One region of the Oceanobacillus sp. FSL W7-1309 genome, then DNA from elsewhere that is predicted to be linked to it. Evidence: riboswitches for the same ligand, from Rfam matches in the RefSeq annotation. Region 1 holds a riboswitch; each other region holds the start of a gene.
What was found. Region 1 has a riboswitch for S-adenosylmethionine ahead of NST46_RS04830 (iron-containing alcohol dehydrogenase family protein). Riboswitches for the same ligand answer to the same signal wherever they lie in the genome.

Region 1 (6,238 bases):
CTTTGACATCGATGTTATCAAAACCAATTCCATATCTAACAAGTACTTTACAGTTTGTTAACTCATTAATAACCCTTTCTGTTATTGGAGCATAAACGCTTAATACGGCGTCTGCATCCTTGCATTTTTCAATAACACTTTCTTCTGTCAAGCAATCTTCAATTCGGAACTCAACGTCTCTTTCTTTAAAAAACTGCTCTTCAATTCGATAATGATCTCCCTCCAGGGAGTTTCCATCCGCTAAAATAACTAACATGATACCACCTAACCTTCCTAATTTTACGTATCTACTAGATTTTCATTTCCTACTATTTCGCCTTTGCTAATTCCTGTGCTACTCCAATAATCCAATCTTCCTGTCCACCAACTGCTTCCATTTCAGCAAGTTTGGTTAAAATATCACGCGCATCTACGCCATACTCTTTTCCAGCTCTTTCTGCAAATAAGAGAAAGCTAGAATAGACACCTGTATACCCAAGGGTTAAGCTTAATCGATCAATTTGAACTGGTCTCTTCATCATGGGTTTCATTACATTTTCAGCTGCATCCATTGCCTTATATAAATCTACATGGTGCGGAATATCTAACTTATTCATAACGGCTACAAGCTGCTCTAGAGAAGCATTACCGGCTCCAGCCCCCATTCCTGCTAAACTAGCATCAATGCGGTCTGCACCTTCCTCTATCGCAACAATAGAATTGGCTACGCCCAAAGAAAGATTGTTATGTGCATGAAATCCAACTTGTGTATTAAGGTTTTCTTTGAACAAGGCCACCCTTCTTCTCGTATCATCCATTGTTAAAGCCCCAGCAGAATCCACAACGTAAACGGTGCTTGCCCCATAGGACTCCATCTTTTTAGCTTCTTCTAATAACAATTCTGGAGCTGCACGATGAGACATCATCAAAAAACCTACCGTATCCATTCCTAAATCAATTCCTGCTTTTATATGCTGCTCAGAAACATCAGCTTCGGTACAATGTGTAGCAACGCGGACAACGGATGCCCCCCATTCACGTGCATGCTTTAAATGTTCAATAGTCCCTATGCCAGGAATAAGCAAAACACCAACTTTTGCATTTTTAGCGTACTTTACTGCTGTTGTAATAATGTCTTTTTCCGTTTCTTTCGAGAAGCCATACTGGATCGAACTTCCCCCGAGCCCATCACCATGTGTTGCCTCAATAATATCCACACCAGAATCATCTATTAATTTTGTTAACTCAGCAATTTGTTCTACCGAATATTGATGCGAAATCGCATGCATACCATCACGTAATGTAACATCATTGAATCGAATTGTTTTTTTGCTCATCACTGTGCCACTCCTTTCGAAACCATTGCAGCTGCAATGACCTCAGCCGTTTTAACAGCTGCGGAAGTAATAATATCTAAATTACCAGCGTATTTCGGAAGGTAGTCACCATTTCCCTCTACCTCAACAGAAACAGTTACAATATTATCCTTAATTACCGGATCTGCTTTAAAACGATATCCTTCCACATAGCTTTGCACGACTTTCAACATGTCATCTAATTTTTGTAAAATATTTTGATGTATCTCATCAGAGTATTCCGATATTTTTACGTGAATTGTATTCCGCATTAGAATTGGTGGTTCTGCAGGGTTCAAAATAATAAGTGCTTTCCCTTCTTTGGCACCACCAACTTCCTGTAGAGCCTTTGCAGTTGTTACTGTAAATTCATCAATATTTTGACGTGTTCCTGGTCCAGCACTTTTGCTAGAGATGGAAGCAACAATTTCTGCATACTCCACGTCGACCACGTCTGAAATTGCTTTGACCATTGGTACAGTTGCTTGTCCCCCACACGTAACCATATTAACGTTATCTAACGCTTCCACACTTTGCTCATCCAAGCTTACAGCAGGTACAATAAACGGTCCCACAGCAGCGGGGGTTAGATCAATTGCCTTTTTCCCTAATTTCTTTAATATCGGTGCATTATGTGTATGGGCCTTAGCAGAGGTTGCCTCAAATACAATATCTGCTAAGTCTGCTTGCTCCACAAAGCCATCAATCCCATTATAAATCGGAACAAGTCCATGCTCTTTCGCAAGTGCTAACCCTTTTGAATTCGGGTCAATTCCAATCATTGTTGTAGGTTCAAGCTTGTCACTGCGTAATAATTTATACATAAGATCTGTTCCTATATTTCCTGAGCCAATAATTGCACATTTGAGTTTTTGTTGAGTCATCCTATCTTTCCTCCTAAATTCAATTCCATAACTGCTTGACAATAATGATCCGAAGCGCTCTTCAAATGCCGGGCTAACAGTTCTTGAGCTTTCTCTACTTCCCCTATGGTTAGCGCATCAACCACGACAAGATGCTCTTCAATAATTTCCTGCTGTCTTGACTCAAGAATTGTAGACGTAACCTCGATTAACGTTTGTATCATGCCATTTAAGGAATGCCATAATTGAATAAGTGACTGATTACTTGTCATACCTACTAGTAACGCATGAAACTCCATGTCTGCATCAACATTCCTAATTTGACTATCGAAAGAATCCTGCATTTGCTGGATGTAGAGATAAAGTAGATGTTTATCTTTTTCTAGAGCTTCTGGAGATATTTGTGTTAGGGCATGCTTTTCTAATAAAATACGACTATCATATAAATTCCTAATATCCTCAATATCAAACTTCCCTACTACTGTCCTACCATTTGAAAGTCTCTTAACCAACCGCTCAGCTTCTAATTTTGAAAGAGCTTCACGTATAGGTCCCCTGCTCACATTTAATTCGCTTGATAATTGGGATTCCTTTAAGTGTTCACCTTCCTTATATCGATTTAACATAATTTCTTTACGCAAATAAGCAAGTACTTGTTCACTTACATGCATTTTCCCTATATTCATTACTACATGCAGGCCTCCTAACAAATAAATAAATTGAATATTCTGTAATGTAGACAGTTTACAATTATTAATTCATATTGTATTCGCTTACTTTTATTATGTCAATAATTATTTGAATATATTTTTTATTCTGCTCATTAGTTTATCCAATAAATTAAATCAAATATTACCTCCCCAAATCTACATTCACATCGATTGTAGTTTTGAAAAGAAGTACCATAAGCAAACGAGAAAAAGACGGAGGTGACAAAAATGGATTTTAACTAAGACAGTGTTGTTTGTCCAATTCGATTTTTCTTATCAACCATACGTTATATTAGGAGGAGATTTTAATGAAACTTTATTTAGACCCAGGTCATGGCGGAACAGATTCCGGTGCTACTGGAAATGGAATACAAGAAAAAGATGTTGTTCTTGATATCGCGTTGCGAATACGCGATCTGCTAATTGGAAACTACAGTAATGTTAGTGTTCAAATGAGTCGTACTGGAAACACAACAAAAAGTCTCGCCCAACGAACAAATGAAGCAAATGCATGGGGTGCTGATTATTTTCTATCTATTCATTGTAATGCATTTAACGGCTCTGCTGATGGCTATGAGGATTTCATTCATAGCAGCCTTTCAGATAGTTCACAGACTGCTAGATATCGAGACATTCTACATGCAGAAATAATTAAAGTTAACGGATTACGAAATCGTGGTAAAAAGAAAGCTAATTTCCATGTATTACGTGAGTCGTCCATGCCAGCAATGCTAACGGAAAATGGTTTTATCGACCATAGTGGAAATGCAGCTTTAATGAAACAGAACGCATGGAAGCAGCGAGTAGCAGAAGGGCATGTCAACGGACTAGCGAGAGCATTTAACCTGCAAGAAAAAAACGGAGGTCCTGGTACCGGCCAACTGTATAAGGTTATTGCTGGTTCCTTTAAATCAAAAGCAAATGCAGATGATCGTGTATCTTTCCTAAATTCTAAAGGCATTCAAGCTTTTGTAGAACAGGTTACGATTTCAGGTGAAACTTGGTATCGCGTTCAGGCTGGTGCATTTACAAACAGGACAAATGCAGAGAATCATTTACAGGTTGTCCGTAACACTGGAATCGATGCATTTATTATCATCCAGTAAATATATAACAGATTTAGTATGAATAAATGAAATCAATTGACTTTTCAACCAATAGATTATAAGATATATGAAATAACAAATTCATAAACACTCTTATGAAGAGCGGCGGAGGGACTGGCCCGATGAAGCCCGGCAACCATTCCAGTTAAATTCAACTGAGAATAGGTGCTAATTCCTGCAAAATACAATATGTATTTTGGAAAATAAGAGGATGGTTACTTGTCAAGTATATCCATGCCTCTCTTTTTTAGAGAGGCATTTTTATTTTCCCGAAATACGATAAGGAGACGCTCAGATGACAACAGCAATTGTGAAAGGCGCACCAGGACATTATCGAATCGGAGAAGGCATTTTAAAAGAGTTACGTGTACTTCTTTCAGAGTTAGGCGTGAAGAAAATACATATTCTTAGCGGCAGGAAGGCATGGAATGCTGCCTCTCCTTATATACCAGAGGAGCTTGATCGTTCAAACATCACGTTTGTGGAAGGACATTGTACGCTTGAGGCTGTCGAACAATTCGCAACTTCATTTCAACATGATGGGGTTGATGCAGTAATCGGTATTGGCGGGGGGACAGCACTCGATCTCACTAAAGCCTCAGCTGTAAAAGCCGGGATTAAATCCGTACTTATCCCAACAATCGCAGCTACCTGTGCAGCTTGGACACCATTAAGTGTATTTTATCAAGCTGATGGTACCCATTCACACTATACCGAGTTCCCAGTAGCAAATACACTCGTGCTGATTGAGCCAGCTATTATTGCTGGTGCGCCACCTGAATACTTGAAGGCCGGTATTGGTGACACACTCGCTAAATATTATGAAGCAGATGCTTTAGTTCGATCCTTTTACAAGGATAAGGATTTACCTGTTTGGCTTCAGATTTCTCAATTCTCCGCAGCTTTGTGCAGAGATATCTTACTAAAGGATGGAAAAGAAGCACTAGAATCGGTATCCAATAAAAAGGTATCGGATGCACTCATACGCGTTATTGAAACAATTATTATGACTGGTGGCATGGTCGGCGGATTCGGGGAAAAGGCCGGAAGAATTGCTGGTGCACATTCCGTCCATAATGGATTAACAGAGGCTAAAAGCATCAAGCAATTTTTACATGGAGAAATCGTGTCCTATGGTATCTTAGTTCAATTGGCTCTAGAAGAAAAGGATGAAGAGCTAAAAAGACTATTAGCAGTATATGATGATTGGGGGCTTCCAGCATCATTAAATCATTTATCCATTGACGCTCGAGACGAGGAACTATTGCAACGTATTATTAAGAAAACATTACTGCCTCAAGAATCGATTCATTTAATGGCGGAAGAAATTACAGAAGATACATTAATAAATGCCATTCTCAAAGTAGAGAGGCTAGCAGTTCCAACAACTAATTAATCAACTTTAGAAAGAGGGATACATAATGAAAAAATTACTATTCACAGGATTACTTGCATGCATGTTGGCAGTACTTGCCGCATGTGGTGGCGGCTCAGATGAAGCAGAAGGATTATTGGAAGACGGTAAATTAAAAGTCGGTGTAACATCAGGACCACATGAACAAATCTTAGAAAAGGTTGCAGAGCTTGCTGAAGAGGATGGCCTAACAATTGAATTAGTTTCTTTCAGCGATTATGTCATGCCAAATGTTAGTTTATCTGAAGGCGAGCTTGATTTAAACAGCTTCCAAACCGAGCCATTTTTTGACCATATGAATGAAGAACGCGGATTAGATTTAATTAAAGTTGCAGATACGGTTACATTCCCGATGGGGATTTACTCAGAAGGTGTAACAGATGTAGCAGATCTCGAGGACGGCGCCCGTATCGGTCTTCCAAGTGACCCGACAAACAGTGGACGTGCATTACTATTGTTTGAACAAGCAGGTTTAATTAAAATAGAAGAAGGTCTTGGCGTAAATGCAACGGTAAATGACATTGCTGAGAACCCAAACAATTATGAATTCATCGAGCTTGATCCAGCGCAAATCCCGCGCCAGTTAGGTGAAGTTGATGCAGCTGCCATTAATTCAAACTTTGCCATGGATGCAGGTCTCGTACCTGGTGAAGACTCAATCTTTATTGAACAGGATTCTACATTTGTAAACTTAATCGCGGTTCGTGAAGAAAACAAGGATGACGAAGCTGTACAACAGTTTATCGATATTTACCAATCCGATGAAGTAAAACAATTTGTTGAGGAAACCTTCCAAGGCTCAGTTGTTCCT
Region 2 (6,238 bases), on a different contig from region 1:
TTGAAATATTTAAAATATACACCCTAGCTGCTAAAGCTGCATCCCCAACTATTGCTACAAAGCTCGTTATCACGACTTGCGACAGTTGATAAGATAACTGTTCTCCCGCAGACGGAATTCCAATACCCATTAAATTTTTTGTGTTCGTCTTGTCGATCTTTAAAATATCATTGATTCTGTATCGAATCGCAAGGCGTTTATAAACGAAAAATAATAGCGCAAATACTAAAAATAACCTTGCAACAATTATTGAAATGGAGACTCCAACAACTCCTGTCACCGGAATTCCAAACAAACCATTAATCGCTATGAGGAAACCGATGATGCTAATCACATTCATCACGATCGTTACAAACATTGTCTCTCTCGTATGTCCATAACTGCGTAAAACTGCACTTAAAGCCAAAGCGACTGCTTCAAGACAAAGAGATAAGCCAGTAACAACTAAATAAGTATGCGCGTAACCATAGACTTCCCCACTTAGCCCATAAAAGTTTAGAAAGATCCCTCCAAATATAGCAACAATAATCGTCATACCAATACCAATCCAAAAGTTAAGTCCGAAAGCGGATCTTGCAATGGTACGAGCCTCTTTAATCTGGTTAGCACCTAAATTCTGACCGATTAGAATGGTTGCTCCAATCGCTGTTACGTTAAATACCAAAATAAATATGTTCATTATCTGGTTTGCAACACCAACACCCGCAACAGCATTATCAGAGTATCCACTCAAGATTAATGTAGCAATAATACCCACGCTCATATGAAGAGATATTTCAATAAACAGTGGCCATGTAAGGTTAAACAGCGACTGGTCCTGGTACTTATTTTTTTCAACACTCAATTTTGCTCATTTCTCCTTCACGCTAAATTTCAGTCATTAGAAAACTTGGCATTTGTTAAAGGAATTCTTAAGAAAGTGTTCTTTGCTTTCTTAGAAGCCTCTATACATTGGAGTGCAAGCCTTTAAGCCAATGCCTTAATTGCACTTATGCAGATTGAAAATTTTATATTTTTCTATCTGCCAACATAATTTTCAACCAATTTAATAATGATAGTGCATATTAACTAGAAATCTCCCTCTGTAATGTGAAACGCTTTGCTGCGGGGTATTAGCACATTAATGCTAAATGTATTCCAAAACCCATAAAAGAATGCAGTATTTGCATTAAAAAAGACCGTCTGAGAAATCGCAAAATCGCGACCTTCCAAGACAGCCTCATCTGCTATAAATTTGTTTCACTAGTATATTTCCCTAGGAAGAAGTGAATATTATCTCAAAATGTACTATTAGAATATTCTAACATAAAATTAAGCTAATTTCAATTTTTTATGATAACGTGTTTGTATATAATCTAGATGTTTCTAGTATACTGAATTCCTACTTCCTTACATACAAACGCTTATTATCTTCTACTCCACTTAGGCAAATTGCAGCAGTATCCTTTGTAATATCAAGCTCTAATGTCGAACCATCAACTGGTAGGGTCTCCTCAAATAGTTTTTCATATTCGGGAACAGTTACTTCCATTCTTGAATCAAATAAATGTTTATGATCATTGATGTGAAGATGCTCACGATAATCGGACTGTAGAATCCCAGTAAAAAATTCTCCAACAGCGCCTGAACCATAGCTGTATAAACCAACCCTTGATCCGGCTTCTAATCCCTCGTTAAGTTCAAGAAGCGATAACAAGCTTAAGTATAAAGATCCCGTGTAGATGTTTCCAACGTTTCGATTATATTGCGTACTTACTTGATAATTCGCAACCAATCTTTCGTTGTCTTCCTCTGTACCTTCATCTAAAATCGTACGTAACGCCTTTAATCCCATCTTTGTATATGGCAAGTGGTAACAAATTGCCTCAAAATCTTTCAATTCAAGACCTGACTTTTCTTTATACTGCTCCCAAACCTTCGAAAAGAAGTATATGTATTGCTCATTGGAAAACTTTCCATCAACAAACGCTTTGTCAGAGTAAATCGGTCTCCAGAAATCCATAATGTCATTTGTGAAATAAGCACTATGCTCTTCAAGGACCATGATTCTTGGATTTGCACTAATCACCATCGCAACTGCACCTGCACCTTGTGTGGATTCACCGGGGGTATTTAGACCGTACCTCGCGATATCAGAACCTATTACCAATACCTTGCTTTCCGGATTTAATGCAATATGCCCTTTTGCCAATTGAATTCCAGCAGTTGCACCGTAGCATGCCTGCTTCATTTCAACAGTACGTGCATGGGGATTTAACCCAAGTAAATTATGTACATAGACCCCTGCAGACTTCGAGTTATCAATACCTGATTCGGTACCAAAAATAACAAAATCAATTTTCTCTTTATCTGCCTCGTTTAAAATCCCAAGTGCAGCGTTCGCAGCCAATGTAACCGGGTCTTGTGTAATTGGCGGAATCGCCATTTTTTCCTGTCCAATTCCAACGGTGAACTTTTCCGGCTCTATGTCTCTTGCAACAGCTAATTTGTTCATATCTACATATAAATGCGGTGTATAAAAACCTATCTTATCAATCCCTATATTCAATGCCCTGCTCCTTTACAACTACCAAAATTTTATACTGTACTGTTTCGTGTAATAGTGCACAACTATTATTTTTTAAATTAAACAACAGTTAAATGATAATATAATGTATTACGAAAAACAACTCATTTGAAGTTAGATGGAAAGGTTTTCTAAACTACCGGATTAGCTAATTTGTCTGTATGATTGATTATCTATCAGCGCTCACGATGACTCATAATTTCAATCTCTTGTAGGGCCTGTGTTGCTAATTGATCAGCCTCACGGTTCATTTTCCGGGACACATCTTTATAAGTTGGGGCAATTCCAAGCTGTTCTAACTTTTGTTCAATCCGATTAATCCATGCTGCTAGCTCCTTTTCATAGCATGGCCATTCCCCATCCAACTGATGAATGACAACCTTTGAATCTCCAACAAATGTTACTGGTAAGTGGTGCACACCTAATAGCTCTAATTCAGTTAATCCTAAATGAAGCGCCGCATATTCTGCTTCATTATTATTTATAAGGTCTTCCACTAAAGCATTTTTTCTTATCCGATAGGCCTTTTCATTTTGCTCATAGTAAATGACACAGCCAAGACCTGCTTTATCTGTCTTCAAGTCAAATCCACCATCAAAATAGACAGTTATATCATGCGGTTCCGTTTTAATTTCTTCCATGTATTTCTTTAATTGCTTATAGGTCCAGCTTCTATCATTGCTATCAATAAATGTTAATTGCTTGATTCTTCCAGTTTTCTCCATGTCTTCAGCAATGATGACGGCTTGTCCAGCTTGCATCATATCTGAGCTAAGCATCGTCTCTAATCCCTTTTTTGTACGATATGTTAATTCCATTCTCATTTGCATAGATAACCCCCCCTTTTTACTTGGATATAAAACAAAATAAATGTCATAAAATCTGAATAAAACACATTTAATGAATGAACCTCTCATTCATATTATTTTATATTGTATCCTAAAATGCACATATCTTAGCAACACCACAAATTTGTTTTAATAATAACAAAAATGTATTTAATAAAACAATTCAATTGACAAAACTATAAAATTTATGCAAAATGGACTTAACAACTGAATATTCGTTATTTTCTTATCCAGAGAGGTGGAGGGATTTGGCCCTACGATACCTCGGCAACAGGCTTTTTTAAGTACTGTGCTAATTCCAACAAGCATTAATGCTTGGTAGATAAGAAGAGTAAAGTGAATAATACATACATGACCTCTTCTTTTCGGAAGGGGTCTTTTTATGTTTTCCCACCTTTTCTTATCACCACGAATACAATTTCCCACTAATGACAGCTTCAAAGGAGTGAATTAAAAGGTAGTGAAGAAAATGAAATGAGGTAATTGCTACTTTTAACGATAAAGGAGGACAGAAAAATGAGTTTATTAAGTGCTCTTGAAGAAAGGATCCTTATTGGTGACGGTGCAATGGGAACGTTGCTGTATTCATACGGCGTTGACCGTTGCTTTGAAGAATTGAATTTAACACATGAGGAACAAATTACCCGTATTCATCGATCATATATTGAGGCGGGATCCGATTTAATCCAAACCAATACGTACGGAGCAAATTACATTAAGCTTGCTCGTTATGGCTTAGAAGATCAAGTTAAAAAAATCAATACCAAAGCAGTGGAACTTGCTAGAAAGGCTGCTAAAAAAGACACTTTTGTTCTCGGAACTATCGGAGGGATACATGGCGCACAAGCATTAAATGATACAAAAGAAGAAATCAAACGAAGCTTTCGAGAACAGCTATATTGCTTACTGTTAGAAGGTGTAGATGGCCTTATTTTAGAAACCTATTACAATCTTGATGAGCTATTAACCGTATTAGAAATTGCCCGAGAAGAAACAACAATACCGATTATCACAAATGTCTCCATGCACGTACCAGGTATTCTTGAAAATGGTATCCAGCTAAAGGATGCTTTACAACGGCTAGAAGATACGGGTAGTAGTATTGTTGGCGTCAACTGTCACTTAGGTCCATTTCATATGCTGCAATCATTAAAAGATGTTCCATTGTCAGATAAGACATTCTTAGCGGCTTACCCAAACGCTAGTCTGCCAGCTTATCACGAGGGCAAGCTCGTTTACGAAAATAAACCTGACTATTTCACTCGATGCGCCGAAGATTTTCGCAATGAAGGTGTTCGCTTGCTTGGCGGTTGCTGCGGAACAACCCCTGAGCATATCAAAGGATTAGCGCAAGGAGTTCGTAATTTAAAGCCATTAACGGAAAAGAAGATTATTAGAAAGCCTTCCCCTATTGAAGTAACACGTAATCAGACGACTAAAGAGACCCCTTTAGTCGATATCGTAAAGAAAAGACATTCCATCATCGTTGAGCTAGATGCTCCGAAGCATCTGCAAACAGACGCATATATGGAAGGAGTGAAGGCATTAAAGAAGGCTGGTGTCGATGCAATTACATTAGCTGACAACTCGTTAGCATCACCAAGAATTAGCAATATTGCGATCGCCGAAAAAATAAAACAAGAGGTTGGGCTAAGACCTCTCGTTCACTTAACTTGCCGCGATCGTAATTTAATCGGGCTGCAATCCCATTTAATGGGACTCGACACGTTAGGGATTCATGAAATTTTGGCAATTACGGGAGACCCAACGAAAATCGGCGACTTCCCAGGTGCCACTTCTGTTTTTGATGTAACATCGTTCGATCTAATTAAACTAATCAAGCAATTTAATAAAGGGCTTTCCTTTTCTGGTAATTCCTTACGACGGAAAACTTCTTTCAAAGTTGGTGCAGCTTTTAATCCAAATGTGGCTCATCTTGATAAGGCAGTCAAACGAATGGAAAAAAAGATTAGCTATGGTGCCGATTATTTTCTAACACAACCGATCTTCAATAAGGAGCAAATCATACAGCTGCATGAAGCAACAGCGCACATCCAAACACCTATTTATATAGGAATTATGCCGCTGACATCAACAAGAAATGCTGAATTTCTCCACAATGAAGTACCAGGAATTAAATTAAATCACAATGTTAGAGATAGAATGCGCTTTGTCTCGAACGATCGAGACAAATCGATTGAACAAGGGATTTCAATAGCAAAGGAACTTATTGATGTATCCTTACGATATTTCCATGGTATCTATTTAATTACACCTTTCGCACGTTATGACATGATTATTCGTCTTATTGAATATATCCAGGAAAAAGTCCCCAAAAGTAACTTCGAGGAGGTGTTGTCAGCAACCCCGCACAGCCTATAGTAAGAATTAAGATGAAAACAAATGAGGAGGAAATGAAATGACAAATGTGATTAGCTCAAACTTAGGTTACCCAAGAATCGGGAAGAAAAGAGAATGGAAGCGCGCCTTGGAAGGATACTGGAATAAGCAATTATCCGAAAAGGAACTTTTAGAGAAAACTGATGCCATTAGATTCGCAAACTTAAAAAAGCAAAAAGAAATTGGTATCGATCTTGTACCGGTTGGCGATTTTACACTATACGATCACGTCCTAGATACTTCCGCTATGTTCGGTGTTGTACCAGATCGTTTTAACTATGATGGCGGAAAGGTTAACCTCGAAACATATTTTGCTATTGCTCGCGGTACAGAAAATGCGGTTGCCTCTGAGCTTACGAAATGGTTTAATACAAACTATCATTATATCGTTCCAGAGCTTGAAAATGTGACACCAACGTTAACA
Region 3 (6,238 bases), on a different contig from region 1:
AATATACACCCTCCTATTCACGTAGTACATTTCATCAAAATGCAGGAACGACTGCACCTTCGTATTCTTCCAGTATAAACTCCCTAACCTTTTCCGTTGTTAATGCTTCAGCAAGCTTTTGGATCAATTCCGTATCCTTGTTGTCAGTACGAGACACTAAAACATTGACATATGGTGAATCAACGCCTTCAATAATTAATGAATCTTCTAGCGGTTTAAGATTAGCTTCTAACGCATAGTTTGTATTAATTGCAGAAGCATCTACATCATCAAGTGAATGAACTAAGAGTGGTGGGTCAACCGGAACGAATTCTAAGTTTTTATTATTCTCAGTAATGTCTTCCAGTAAATAATCACCTGATTTTTCATCATCCAGTTCAATAATTCCATTTTCTTCAAAGAGTATGAGTGTTCTTGAGAAATTGGAAGGATTATTCGGAATTGCTATTTGTGCTCCATCAGATAAGTCGTCGATTGAATTGATCTTTTTCGAATACACCCCAAATGGTTCAATGTGAATCCCTTCCACCACTACTAAATCTAATCCACTGTCCTTGTTGACTTGGTCTAAATACGGCGTATGCTGAAAGAAGTTTGCATCTAAATCCCCATCTGCTGTCTGTTGATTTGTTTGAATACCGTCTGTTGTATTCACTATTTCTAGTTTCACACCATCCGCTTCCAAATCTGGTGCAATAAACTCCAAAATTTCCGCATGTGGTACAGAAGCAGCACCAACTTTCAATGTCACTTGCTCATTTTCGGAAGCTGTCCCTGTTTCATTTCCGCAACCTGCTGTCACAAACAATCCCACCGTTATAATCGTTAAAAGAAAAACCCTTCTAATTTTCATTTTCTGCACTCCTATTTTTCAAATTGTATTTTTCAACCTGTTTCACTGCAGGAACCTTGTTTAAGCTTGCTTTCTCATCTTGATTAACTCCATTATTAAATTTAGCGTTCATTCAACTCTGATCGAGACATGCTAATGTACTCCTCTAAATATCTAACCTGTAACATTTCGATAGAATATTTCTTCTGGAAAAATCCTTTGACTCATCCCGTTCGAATCCCAGCTTTTCATAAATTTGTATAGCACTTGCCATGAAGTCGGTCGTATGCAAATATACGTTGGACTCTCCAAGAGCTTGAGCATCATTGATGACGGCTTTTAATAGCGCTTGGGCAACACCACGACCTCTTGCACTAGGGTGAACTCCGAGTAATCTAATGATAGGTGCTTGAATTTGAAGTTCTGGTTTTTCATATGCTTTTTCCGCAGAACGAAATAGCTGCAAGCTGCCTAGGATATCCTGATTAATTTTAGCTACAAGAATTTTATCTACATTTGGATTATCAATAGATGAGACAATCCGTTCTGAATAGTCCTTCCACCCTTGTGGGGTGAAATAAGCCTCGTACTGTTGATAGCTATCGATCAAAACGCGACGAACTATTTCAATATCCTCTCTAACCAATTCATTGACAATGATTGGATTGCTCATTAATTTACGCATTGCTACCCCCTATACATACCTTTTCAAGTGGACGCATTAATTGGAAAGAACGAAAACGCTCTGTTTTTTTTCGAATTGGCGTATGCAAAATAAATTCATCTACCTGGTATGCATGATGAAGCCTTGTTAATTCTTCGCTTACATATTCTTGCGTTCCAGCAATTATATCCGCTGCTTTTTCTTCTATTTCAAATGGTCCTCCTGCTTGTTTTTTAAATGCCTGTACTTGCTCTTTCGATTGGACGGTTAATGTCCGCCCATCATGAAGGTGAAGTGTGAATAATTTATGATCTTCTACTAACTTTTCTGCTTCTTCTTGGGTTGGTGCTGCAAGTGCGGCCAAAGCTACAATAAATTCCCCTTCATTAAAATTCCGTTTAAAAGTTTGAGCAGCTTCTTTAAGCTTCTTTTCATCGCTATTTAAAAATTTTGCAAAAACAAAATTAATCCTTAAATCCGCGGCGATCTTAGCACTATTTGCACTTCCGCCGAGCAAATAAATTTCAGGTTTCTTATCTGGCCTTGGTAAAGCTTGGATGCCTGACAGTGGGTGATCATGCTCAACGGAATCGTCTACTAATCTTTTCAAAAAATTTAAACGCTCATTAAAATCTTTTCCATCATTTCTTTTTCCATTTTGTAATGCTCTCGTTGATAATGGAAATCCACCAGGTGCTTTCCCAATACCCAGATCTACCCTTCCAGGGGCAAGCGTCGCTAAGACATGAAAATTCTCTGCAACCTTATACGGACTATAATGTTGTAACATAACTCCCCCCGATCCTATTTTTATTGAATTTGTTCGTGCTAACAAGTGTGACATTAATACTTCGGGTGATGAACCAGCTACCTGTTCCATATGGTGATGCTCAGACACCCAGAAGCGAGCGTAACCCCATTCTTCCGCTTTTATCGCCAATTGAATGGTGTGTTGAAGTGCATCAGCAGCTGTCTTTCCTTTGAAAACTGGACTTTGATCAAGAATTCCTAGTTTATATGTCATTCATTTTCCTCCAATTTTTTTACACCTATTTAATTGCAAAAGGCAGCTTTCCATTCCGGTCGGAATAGAAGGCTGCCTTTAGTTGTCTAATCGGCATTCCTTATTTAGTTCGTTGTTTTTTTTCTTGTGCTTGGTAACGTTTTTTCTCGGTCGTTTCAATTTGTGTAACTTCATCATCATGAACGGTTATGATTAAAGATCCAAATTTAAGTTTTTTTAATTCAGATATGATGTCTGTAATTTTCTTGTCATCCACACTTGCCACAGGATCTCCCCCTTTAACGGAATGATTATACAATAGAAAAATTAAAAAACCTCTTCTACGCAAATAAGAAGAGGTTTTGTCATGTATAAACATGGCTCTTCTTATCTGCCAAGCACATAGGCTTGCTGGAATTGGCACAGTACTGAATAGTCTGTTGCCGAGGTTTCAAAGGGCCAGTCCCTCCACCTCTCTGGATAAGAAAATAAATGATTTAGTTTTTAAGAAGAATAGTTGCAATGTGTTGTACGTATTAAACTCAAAGGACTCACCTACATCCTTCGATAAAGTCAATCCAATTCTAATATTTTAAATATTAGCACTCATGGAATCGCCTGTCAAGAGCAAATAACAAATTCACCATAAATTCCGATGTGAATGCTTGTATATTAATTTAATAGACCATTGAGACAGGATTCCATTGAACAGACCCATTAAAAAAGCCAACTTATTCGGTAACATTCTCCGCACCTTATCTCCATGGTAGGAGAAAATCTAGCTGCTGGCCAAGCAAGCTGTATTTTTGCCATGAAGGATTGATAAACTCACTCGTCCACCGTGAAAACAAATTGCATAAAGATTTTCAATCACTCGCAGGCGGGGTTTCATTTAATACCGCATCACTACCATGTAACAAAGTCAACTCTCTATATCTCACCCTCACCTTGTATAGCGAAAGCGGAGATTTCTAACATTACTTTCCGATCATATATGATTCATCCATCCGTTCTTTACTACCTTTCGAGAAGATCGTTGCTTAAATTTGCATTATTTCCATACATGAAGTAAAACTTAAGAAAGCTATTACAAATTCATTCTAGATGAGGAAACGGAGGGTAATGTATGGATAAAATTGAAGTTGGTGAAGTTTTTACAATTAGTGATGAAACAGATGTTGATCAGGAAGTAGAAGTACTTGCCAAGGTTACATTGGAAAATATAGATTACGTCGCAGTCAGCTTTTTAGAAGATTTGCAAGAGGATAGTGATGAGGACATTGATATCTTCTTTCTCAAAATCGATGATGATGGTGAATTATCTGCAATTGAAAGTGATGAAGAGTTCGATAAAGTATCCGAGGCATTTGATCAAATCCTAGAAGAAGATTAACAAAAGGAGCGATAATCTCTTAGATAGAGGGATTATCGCTTTTTTTCAAGGCTTAGAACTCTATATCCTATTAAACAGGCGTTTCCATATTACTGACGGAACCTATAAATCACATCATTTTATAACCTACAGATTAGAATAATTATAGTACGAATAATTCTAAACTGATAGAGGGATTTGGAAGTACGCGTTTTTCTATATAGAATCAAAAAACCTTAAATTTTAGTTTTGATTACAGTCCAAAAATGATATAATTTCATCATTGCTTCGTTTAATTAATGTTACAAATTAACAGCAATGGAAGGCGGATTGGAATGAAACTAACAAAAGAGGAATTAAATATTTTATCGATACTTGAAGAAAACCATAATGTATCAACAGAATCCATTGCATTGCAGCTTGGAATAAGTGAAGAACAAGCACAAATGACCATCCGAAAACTAGAAGATGAAAAAATTATTGTTAGCTACCCAACACTTATTGATTGGAATAAAATAGAGGGAAAAGAAACAATTGTAGCAATGATTGATGTTAAAGTAACACCAGAACGTGGTGTTGGCTTTAATGAGGTAGCTGAACAGATTTACCGCTACCCAGAGGTTCAATCACTGTACCTTATGTCAGGTACCTATGATTTATCTGTAACCGTTGAAGGTAAAACAATGAATGAAATTGCAGCTTTTGTATCCAATAAATTAGCTACAATTGAAAATGTCGTATCCACTACAAGCCACTTTATGCTAAAGAAATACAAGCATGATGGCGTAATTATTGAAGGAAATGATGATAAAGATCGGAGAATGGTGATTACCCCATGAGTATAGACTTTCAAAACTACTTATCAACTACAGCAAAAGGATTAGAACCATCTGGAATACGAAAATTCTTTGACTTAGCAGCAAGTATGGAGGATGTCATTTCACTTGGTGTTGGAGAACCAGACTTTGTTACACCGTGGAATATTCGCGAGGCAACAATTGAAGCACTAAAAGACGGTCACACATCGTATACAGCAAATGCCGGGTTATTAGAATTGCGTCAAGAAATATCTAATTATTTGAAAAGAAATTTTAAACTTAGCTATCAACCAGAGGACCAGGTCATCGTCACCGTAGGCGCAAGTCAGTCCTTGGATTTAGCATTCCGAGCGATTTTGAATCCAGGAGATGAGGTACTTATTATCGAGCCTGCCTTTGTTTCTTATACAGCGCTTGTAACATTGGCTGGTGGGATTCCAGTCCGCATTGCAACATATGCAGACAACGACTTTAAAGTAACGCCAGAGCAGCTGGAGGCAGCCATAACAGATCGAACAAAAGCAATTTTATTATGCTCCCCTAGTAACCCAACAGGCTCCTGTTTAAATAGAGCAGAGCTAACAGAAATTGCCCAGGTTGTGGAAAAACATGACCTGCTTGTCGTTACCGATGAGATTTATGCAGAGTTGTCATATGATGAGGAATTCACTAGCTTTGCTGCAATTCCTGGCATGTATGATCGTACGATCGTCGTTAATGGATTTTCAAAGGGATTTGCAATGACTGGCTGGCGTTTAGGTTTTCTCGCTGCACCCCGTGAATTTATACAAGTAATGGTGAAAATTTACCAATTCACCACAATGTGTGCACCAACGATGCTTCAGCTTGGAGCACTCGAGGCCTTACGTAATAGTGCGGATCAAGTTGAAAAAATGAGGCAAAATTACTGGAGACGAAGAAATTTCATGGTCCAATCGCTACGCACGATAGGATTGGATTGTCATACACCAGGCGGGGCATTCTATGTTTTCCCTTCTATTCAGAAAACAGGACTCACATCCGAAGAATTTGCCGCTCGTCTTCTGCAAGAAGAAAAGGTTGCCGTTGTACCAGGGAATGCCTTCGGAGCATCTGGAGAAGGCTATATTCGATGTTCCTATGCAGCTTCAATTGAACAGCTCGAGACTGCAATGAAACGAATTGGACGATTTATTCAATCATTAGAATTAAAAGAAGAAAAGGTTTTAGAGAAAGTACGATAAGAATAAAGCAATGTACCTACTTGGTCATCGTAGTAGCACATTGCTTTATTTGTTTCATTTAATTTACAATAAGATCTACATAGAACTCCATATACAATAAAAAACGCCTTACAGATTGTCATTTCTGCAAGACATTTTATTTTTTCGAGGCTATAGTCTCTAGTTCAATACTTTCTTCCGTTTACTTCGTTTCGATTCATCAATCGCTAATGTTCCAGTTTCCACTCCTAGTTCATCCAACCATCTGCGATATGCAATGGTCAACGCGTCTGATTTAAGGTGCATTTCTATTTGCAAGTCTAAAGGAAGCAGTTCTGGTTTTTGAC

Region 2: it holds a riboswitch for S-adenosylmethionine, as region 1 does, so the genes downstream of both, NST46_RS18525 (bifunctional homocysteine S-methyltransferase/methylenetetrahydrofolate reductase) here and NST46_RS04830 (iron-containing alcohol dehydrogenase family protein) in region 1, are expected to answer to the same signal.
Region 3: it holds a riboswitch for S-adenosylmethionine, as region 1 does, so the genes downstream of both, NST46_RS18705 (DUF2292 domain-containing protein) here and NST46_RS04830 (iron-containing alcohol dehydrogenase family protein) in region 1, are expected to answer to the same signal.

The regions. Positions count from the first base shown of each region.
Region 1 covers NZ_JBBOBX010000001.1:1,067,363-1,073,600, forward strand. The annotation lists gene NST46_RS04805 (C-terminal binding protein) at 1-256, opposite strand, end outside; gene dmpG (4-hydroxy-2-oxovalerate aldolase) at 309-1,316, opposite strand; gene NST46_RS04815 (acetaldehyde dehydrogenase (acetylating)) at 1,316-2,218, opposite strand; gene NST46_RS04820 (GntR family transcriptional regulator) at 2,215-2,883, opposite strand; gene NST46_RS04825 (N-acetylmuramoyl-L-alanine amidase) at 3,216-4,013, shown strand; SAM riboswitch class I at 4,104-4,223, shown strand; gene NST46_RS04830 (iron-containing alcohol dehydrogenase family protein) at 4,309-5,409, shown strand; gene NST46_RS04835 (MetQ/NlpA family ABC transporter substrate-binding protein) at 5,435-6,238, shown strand, end outside.
Region 2 covers NZ_JBBOBX010000002.1:1,176,893-1,183,130, forward strand. The annotation lists gene NST46_RS18510 (MATE family efflux transporter) at 1-844, opposite strand, end outside; gene NST46_RS18515 (hydroxymethylglutaryl-CoA synthase) at 1,382-2,548, opposite strand; gene NST46_RS18520 (reverse transcriptase-like protein) at 2,743-3,396, opposite strand; SAM riboswitch class I at 3,638-3,743, shown strand; gene NST46_RS18525 (bifunctional homocysteine S-methyltransferase/methylenetetrahydrofolate reductase) at 3,931-5,796, shown strand; gene metE (5-methyltetrahydropteroyltriglutamate--homocysteine S-methyltransferase) at 5,834-6,238, shown strand, end outside.
Region 3 covers NZ_JBBOBX010000002.1:1,224,165-1,230,402, forward strand. The annotation lists gene NST46_RS18680 (methionine ABC transporter ATP-binding protein) at 1-2, opposite strand, end outside; gene NST46_RS18685 (MetQ/NlpA family ABC transporter substrate-binding protein) at 35-853, opposite strand; gene NST46_RS18690 (hypothetical protein) at 843-965, opposite strand; gene NST46_RS18695 (GNAT family N-acetyltransferase) at 999-1,517, opposite strand; gene NST46_RS18700 (LLM class flavin-dependent oxidoreductase) at 1,510-2,520, opposite strand; gene NST46_RS18705 (DUF2292 domain-containing protein) at 2,621-2,785, opposite strand; SAM riboswitch class I at 2,884-2,986, opposite strand; gene NST46_RS18710 (DUF1292 domain-containing protein) at 3,626-3,892, shown strand; gene NST46_RS18715 (Lrp/AsnC family transcriptional regulator) at 4,207-4,710, shown strand; gene NST46_RS18720 (aminotransferase) at 4,707-5,912, shown strand; gene NST46_RS18725 (aromatic ring-hydroxylating dioxygenase subunit alpha) at 6,072-6,238, opposite strand, start outside.